One region of the Mesorhizobium sp. M0615 genome, then DNA from elsewhere that is predicted to be linked to it. Evidence: predicted binding sites of a transcription regulator. Region 1 holds the regulator's gene; the other holds the start of a gene.

Region 1 (3,784 bases):
CCGACATGGACCAGATCGTCGAGCAGAGCCTGAAGAAGGCTGCGATCTGGAACGAGGTCAAGGACCGCCTGCAGGAGCCCGGCACCGGCCTGTCCGGCGGCCAGCAGCAGCGCCTGTGCATCGCGCGCGCCATCGCCGTGTCGCCGGAGGTGATCCTGATGGACGAGCCCTGCTCGGCGCTCGATCCGATCGCCACCGCCCGTGTCGAGGAGCTGATCGACGAACTGCGCCAGAACTACACGATCGTCATCGTCACCCACTCGATGCAGCAGGCGGCGCGCGTGTCGCAGCGCACGGCGATGTTCCATCTCGGCTATCTCGTCGAGGAGGGCGCCACCGACAAGATGTTCACCAACCCCGACGACAAGCGCACCCAGGACTACATTACCGGCCGCTTCGGCTGAGCCGTCCGGCGGGTGAATTTTCAGGCACGAGGACCAAGATCATGGGTGAACATACCGTCGCCTCCTTCGATGAAGAGCTCGGGCAGATCAGCAAGCTGATCCGCGACATGGGCGATCTGGCAGGCTCGATGGTCAGCGGCTCGACCAGGGCGCTGCTCAATTCGGACAATGCGCTGGCACAGCGTGTCGTTTCCGACGACGCCATCATGGATGCGCGCCAGCGCGAACTGGACGACCGCGCCATCACGCTGATCGCCAAGCGCCAGCCGATGGCCAACGATCTGCGCGCCGTGGTCGGCTCGATCCGCATGGCCGGCGACCTCGAGCGCATCGGCGATCTCGCCAAGAACATCGCCAAACGCGTCGGCACCGTGGGCTTGAGCGTCACGCCGCGCGACCTCTCGCACTCCATCGATGCCATGGCGCAGCTGGTGCTGATCCAGGTGCAAGGCGTCGTCGAGGAATATGCCGCCACCGATGCGGCAGCTCTTGCAAAACTCAGGAATGACGACGAGCGCATCGACGTCAAATACACGTCCGTGTTTCGTGAGCTCTTGACCTACATGATGGAAGACCCTCGCAACATCACCGCCTGCACGCATCTCTTGTTCTGCGCCAAGAATCTTGAGCGCATCGGCGATCATGTCACCAACATCGCCGAAAATGCGTATTATGTGCTGACCGGCCAGCAATTGCCCGCCAATCGTCCGAAGCAGGACGAGACGGCGATGGCCACGCCGGCCTGATGAGGGTGAACTGCCTATGATCGCGCCACGCATCATGGTCGTGGAGGACGAGGAGCCGCTAGGCGTGCTCCTCCGCTACAACCTCGAATCCGAAGGCTATCACGTCGAGGTGGTGACACGCGGCGACGAGGCCGAGATCCGCCTGCAGGAAAACGTGCCCGATCTCCTGGTGCTCGACTGGATGGTGCCCGCTGTTTCCGGCATCGAGCTCTGCCGGCGGCTTAGAGTGCGGCCCGAAACCGAGCGGCTGCCGATCATCATGCTGACCGCGCGCAGTGAGGAAAGCGATCGCGTGCGCGGCCTGTCCACCGGTGCCGACGACTATCTGGTCAAGCCATTCTCGACGCCGGAGTTCATGGCGCGCGTGAAGGCGCTGCTGCGCCGGGCCAAGCCGGAAGTGCTGTCCAGCGTGCTCAAGGTCGGCGACATCGTGCTCGACCGCGAGTCGCACCGTGTCTACCGCAAGAAGAGCGAGATCAGGCTCGGACCGACCGAGTTCCGGCTGCTCGAATTCATGATGCGCCATCCCGGCCGCGTGTTCTCGCGCAGCCAGCTGCTCGACAATGTCTGGGGCGAGACGATCTACATCGACGAGCGAACCGTCGACGTCCATGTCGGGCGCTTACGCAAAGCGGTCAACAACGGCCGCATGCCGGATGTCATCCGTACCATTCGCGGCGCCGGCTACGCGATCAGGGAAGACTAGGATGCTGCGCGTCGCGCCGTTGCCGGCCATTCAGGCGACATGCTTGCCGGATTTCGCCTGAATGCCCGGCGCGAAAATCTCCTGATCGACGAAGCCGAGCGCGCGCATGGCACAGCCTTCGCGGATCAGCGGCAGCTCGTTGGGCTCGGTGTCGAAGGAGATCGACTTCGAGTGCTGGCCGCCGGCGGTCTGGGCGATCGCTTCGCGCAATGCCGGCTCGATCAGGTCGAAGGCGGCGGCGCTGACGCCAACCATGGCGACAGGCGCCGGGTCGATCAGCGCAAACAGGCTGCCGAGGCCGAAGCCGAGCGCCTCACCGGCCTTGCGATAGGCTTCGCGCTCCGGGCCATCGGTTTCGCGGGCGCGCGCGGCGAGTGCGCGCATATCAGCGTCGCCGATATCGACCGGCTCGGCATCTTCGCTCATCATTTTGGCGCTGCGCCAGATGGCGTAGTTTCCGGCATAGGCCTCGACGCAGCCGCGCCGCCCGCAGCGGCAGAGCGCGCCGCCCGGACGGTGGATCATGTGGCCGAACTCGCCGCCCGAGGAATGGGTGCCGGTGAACAGTTCGCCTTTCAGCACCAGCCCCATGCCGATGCCGTGCGACAAGAGGATCGCGATGAAATTGTCGCGGTAGCGCTCGGGCTGGCGCCATTGCAGGGCCACCGCCATCATATTGCAGTCGTTCTCCATGGTGGCAGGAATGCCGAATTCCGCTTCCAACATGTCGGCGAAGGCAATGTCGGTCAGTGGCGTGATTGGCGACCACAGCATGGCCCGCGCCTGCGAATCGGTGATGCCCTGGATGCCCATGGCAATGCGGGCGATGCTCTGGACATCGAGGTCCGGGTCCGCGAGACGCCGCCCGACGATTGCTACGCATTCGCCGATCAGCTCGTCGCGCGGCATGGTCAGCGTGTCGAGCCGGCGCTGTTCTTCCGCGACCACCTGGCCGGCATAGTCGATGACGGTGACGGAGAGGAAGTTCAGCGACAGCACCACGGTCATGACCGCCGCCGCTTCCGGGTTGAGGCCAAGGCCGACCTGCGGCCGGCCGCGTTTCAGCGAGCCGGTCTCGCCAGGCTTGCCTTCAATCAGGATGCCTTCTTGAATTAGATCAGACGAGATTGCCGATATCGTCGAATGGCTGAGGCCGGTGGTCGCCGCAATCTCGGTCCGCGACGGCTGGCCGGCCCGGCGCACGGCCGAAATCACCATCGCACGGTTGCGACGGCGCAGATCGTCGTGGCGGATCCCAACCGACATTTGTTTTCCTCCCGGCCTCCTCGCGCCTCATGATAGTGAAGGCGTTCGACGGCACCAGCCAAATATTGGCAGACGCCGGCAGCCCTGTCATTGTTTATTGCGGAGCTCGAAAAAATTCGGCAACGCCATCAGAATCCATCATAATCGATGTTGACAGTGCCTTATCATTGAACCAGTATTTTTTCGAGGCTCGAAAAAATGGAGCCTCTTTGTGCAGGCCTTCGGGCCGGTTTTGTCGCGCCGTGGGCGGCGCAGGGAGGGTTATAATGAACAGATTTGCAGCCGCCATGCTGGCGGGTGTCGCCATGTCGCTGGCGCTGATGTCGGTCGCGCAGGCGAAGGACAAGGTCATCGGCGTGTCGTGGTCGAACTTCCAGGAAGAGCGCTGGAAGACCGACGAGGCGGCGATGAAAACGGCGATCGAAGCCGCCGGCGACAAGTACATTTCGGCCGACGCGCAGTCCAATCCCGGCAAGCAGCTGACCGACGTCGAAAGCCTGATCTCGCAGGGCGCCAACTCGCTGATCATCTTGGCGCAGGACGCCTCGGCCATCGGCCCGGCGGTGCAGAAGGCGCTGGACGAAGGCATTCCGGTCGTCGGCTATGATCGCCTGATCGAGAACAAGGACGTCTTCTACCTGACCTTCGACAACAAGGAAGTC
Region 2 (3,784 bases), on a different contig from region 1:
CCATATCCTGCGCCGGACCGGTGCGGTTAGACCAGATGACCAGCGGCGTCTGATGATGCTCCAGTGCCGCCTCCGGCGTCGGTTCCTTGCGCGGCGCGACATTGTCCTTCAGGTAACCGGTTTCGACATAGACGGGGCCGAGCGGCGGCAGATGGTCGCCGAAGAAGGCGATGACCGTCGGCCGCTCGCGCTTCTTCGCCCATTCGATCAATCGTTCGAGGCCACGGTCGGCATCGGCGGAGCCTTCGGCATAGCTGAGCAGCGATTCCCGCGCCCATGTGCTGATCGGCGCCGCGACCTTGTGGGTCGGATTGTAATAGCGGTACGGCTCGTAGGGACCGTGGTTCTGCAGGCTGACGGCGAAGAAGAACACCGGCCGCTCGCTGGCGTCGGCCTCTGCGATGATCTCGTCGGTCATCGACGCATCGGAAGCCAGCGGCCCGCGCTTTTCCAGTGGCGGCAGCGTCTCTTCCGAGCGGAAATCGTTGAAACCGAAATCGGCATAGACGGCGCCTCTGTTCCAGAACCAGTTGGTGCCCGGATGGATGGCGCGCGCCCGGTAGCCCTCGCTTTTCAGGAAGGTCGCCAGCGACGGCGTCGGCGTGCGCACATATTGCTGGTAGGGGATCGAGCCTGCCGGCAGGAAGGCATTGGAAAAGCCGGTCAGCGCCTCGAATTCGATGTTGGCGGTCATGCCGCCGAATTCCGGCGAAAACATATAGCCGGAACGCAGCGCCCGCACATTGGGGATCGGGTCAGGCGTGATTGTGACGCCGGGCAGCTTGGTCGGATCCCAGAAAGATTCGCTCATCACCACGATGATGTCGGGTTTCTCATCCGGTACCGAGGCCGCCACAGCAGGCCTGTCGATCGCGTCGATCGCCTTGTCGGAATAGCCCGCCGGCGCCGAGACATGCGCCATCGGCACGTTGAGCGCGAAGGCCAGCGCAAACCCGTTGGAGGCGTAGTTCTCCTTCTGGTCCCACATGATCGGGATGATCTGCAGCCGGTCGCGGGTCCATGAGAAGGTGGCGTAGTCCATGATCGAGACGAAGAAGGCGAGCAGCGGCACTGCCAGCGTCAGCCGCGCCAGCCGCCCTTTGCGGCTGAGGATCGGAACCTTGCGGCGCCACAACCGCCAGCCATAGATCAGCAGCGACAGGCCGGCGACGATGCCGACCGCCATGGCGAGCGCCGTCCAAGGCCGCTCGCGCACCAGGAGCGGCATCAGTGCCATGATCTGGCGCGAATAAAGAAAATCGGTTGGGTAGAGCGGATCGCCGAGATAATGCGACTTCTGATGCCCGACAAAGGCCAGCGCCAGCGTCAGCGGCGCCACGATCATCAGGCTCTGGTGACTGCGGCCAAGCACGGCGTCCAGTCCCATCAGCACCAATGCAAAGACAATGATGGTGGTCCAGCCCGGCTTGAATGGCTGCAGGAAGAAGTCGACTGTGCCGAAGAAGTCGCCGCGCACGATCCATTCGATGGCGAACACCAGGATGGCGGAGGCAAGCAGCGTGACCAGACCGTAGCGGATGACCGGCCATCTGCGCCCCGGCAGGTAGCCGGTGGACGGATCGTCTTCCAAGAACTGTGGCGCGGATACGGCCGCGCCCTTCCTGATCCTAGCCACGTCTCTTCCCCCGGCCCAAGCAACGCGAATTTCCACTCGCGCCACCGTTCTGTCATAGAACTGTCATGCAAAAGCTAGCGCCTGTGGCGAAAATAAGAAGAGCCAGCAAACGATTCGTGAGCGGTTTTCATCAGGTGTGATCGGCGAAAAGCCTTTGGGAACAGGGACTCGAGGTCAGCTCCGGTTCAAGCGAGAGCGGAAATGCCGCCTCCGGGCTTGACTTGACGGTCCGCCTTGCGTCACAGGCAGGAAAAATCAGCCGCTGGAGAGCGCCCAAATGGCCGTCGCATTCACCTTTCCGGGACAGGGCAGCCAGGCTGTCGGCATGGGCAAGGACCTCGCCGACGCCTTCCCCGAGGCACGCAGGGTGTTCGAGGAAGTCGATGATGCGTTGGGCGAAAAGCTGTCGAAACTGATCTGGGAAGGCCCGGAAGAGGCGCTGACCCTGACTGCCAATGCCCAGCCGGCGCTGATGGCGGTCTCGCTGGCGGGAATCCGCTCGCTGGAAGCGCGCGGCTTTTCGCTGAAGGACAAGGTTGCCTACGTTGCCGGTCATTCGCTCGGCGAATATTCCGCCCTTGCCGCGGCCGGTTTCGTTTCGGTCGCCGATGCCGCCCGGCTGCTGCGCATCCGCGGCAACGCCATGCAGGCGGCGGTGCCGGCCGGCGAGGGCGCCATGGCGGCGATCATCGGACTGGAACAGCCCGACGTTGAAGCCGCTTGCACCGAGGCCGCAACGGGATCCGGCAAAGTCTGCCAGATCGCCAACGACAATGGCGGCGGCCAACTGGTGATCTCCGGCGCCAGGGCGGCGGTGGAACTCGCCGCGAAACTGTGCACCGAAAAGGGCGCCAAGCGGGCGCTGATGCTGCAGGTCTCGGCCCCCTTCCATTCGGCGCTGATGGCGCCGGCGGCCGATGTCATGCGCGAGGCGCTGGCCGGGGTGACCAAGAATGCACCGGTGGTGCCCGTCGTCTCCAACGTCACTGTAGTCCCGACCAGCGACCCCGACGAGATCGCGCGCCGCCTGGTCGAGCAGATCACCGGCCGCGTGCGCTGGCGCGAAACGGTGGAGTGGTTCGGCGCCAATGGCGTCGCCACGCTGTTTGAGATCGGCGCCGGCAAGGTGCTTTCCGGCCTGGCGCGGCGGATCAGCCGCGACATCGCCACATCGGCCGTCGGCACGCCGGCCGATGTCGAGGCGGCGCTGGCCGCTCTTGCATAATCCACTGGCGATTCAACCCCTCCCGTGGGAAGGGTGTTCTCTTAAGATCAGGAGACGAAAATGTTCGAACTGACCGGCCGCAAGGCGCTCGTCACCGGCGCATCGGGCGGCATTGGCGAGGCGATTGCCCGGGTGCTGCATGCGCAAGGCGCCATTGTCGGCCTGCACGGCACCCGCATCGAGAAACTGGAGACCCTGGCCGGCGAACTCGGCGACCGGGTAAAGCTGTTCCCGGCCAATCTTGCCGACCGTGACGAGGTCAAGGCGCTTGGTCAGAAGGCCGAAGCCGAACTCGAAGGCGTCGACATACTGGTCAACAATGCCGGCATCACCAAGGACGGCCTGTTCGTGCGCATGGCGGACGCGGATTGGGACAGCGTGCTGGAGGTGAACCTCACCGCCGTGTTCCGGCTGACCCGCGAGCTGACCCATCCGATGATGCGCCGCCGCCATGGCCGCATCATCAACATCACCTCGGTGGTCGGCGTCACCGGCAATCCTGGCCAGACCAATTATTGCGCCTCCAAGGCCGGCATGATCGGCTTTTCCAAGTCGCTGGCGCAGGAGATCGCCACCCGCAACATCACCGTCAACTGCGTCGCCCCGGGCTTTATCGAATCGGCCATGACCGACAAGCTCAACGACAAGCAGAAAGACGCGATAATGGCCGCGATCCCGACGCGCCGTATGGGCACGAGTGTTGAAGTGGCGTCGGCCGTCGCCTATCTCGCCTCCAACGAGGCAGCCTACGTCACCGGCCAGACCATCCATGTCAACGGCGGCATGGCCATGATCTGACGGGATATTGCCTGTTGATAAGAAGACATGGCCGGCTTGTGAAAAGAGACCATTTCGCCTTGGACCTCAGCCATTTTTCGTGTAATGCGGCCCGCAACCCGGCGGTTCGGGCAAAAACCGGTCCG

What was found. The regulator PhoB, encoded in region 1, activates phosphate uptake and scavenging genes when phosphate is short. The targets are predictions, from matches to a motif close to TGTCATNNANCTGTCAT.
Region 2: the regulator PhoB is predicted to act here: its motif matches at 1,687-1,703, upstream of NKI46_RS04050 (LTA synthase family protein).

Annotation. Positions count from the first base shown of each region.
Region 1 is NZ_JAMYQI010000010.1:326,955-330,738, forward strand. Features, by position in the region: gene pstB (phosphate ABC transporter ATP-binding protein PstB) at 1-404, shown strand, start outside; gene phoU (phosphate signaling complex protein PhoU) at 446-1,150, shown strand; gene phoB (phosphate regulon transcriptional regulator PhoB) at 1,167-1,856, shown strand; gene NKI46_RS20120 (ROK family protein) at 1,887-3,122, opposite strand; gene xylF (D-xylose ABC transporter substrate-binding protein) at 3,389-3,784, shown strand, end outside.
Region 2 is NZ_JAMYQI010000002.1:258,145-261,928, reverse strand. Features, by position in the region: gene NKI46_RS04050 (LTA synthase family protein) at 1-1,636, opposite strand, end outside; gene fabD (ACP S-malonyltransferase) at 1,914-2,861, shown strand; gene fabG (3-oxoacyl-[acyl-carrier-protein] reductase) at 2,922-3,659, shown strand.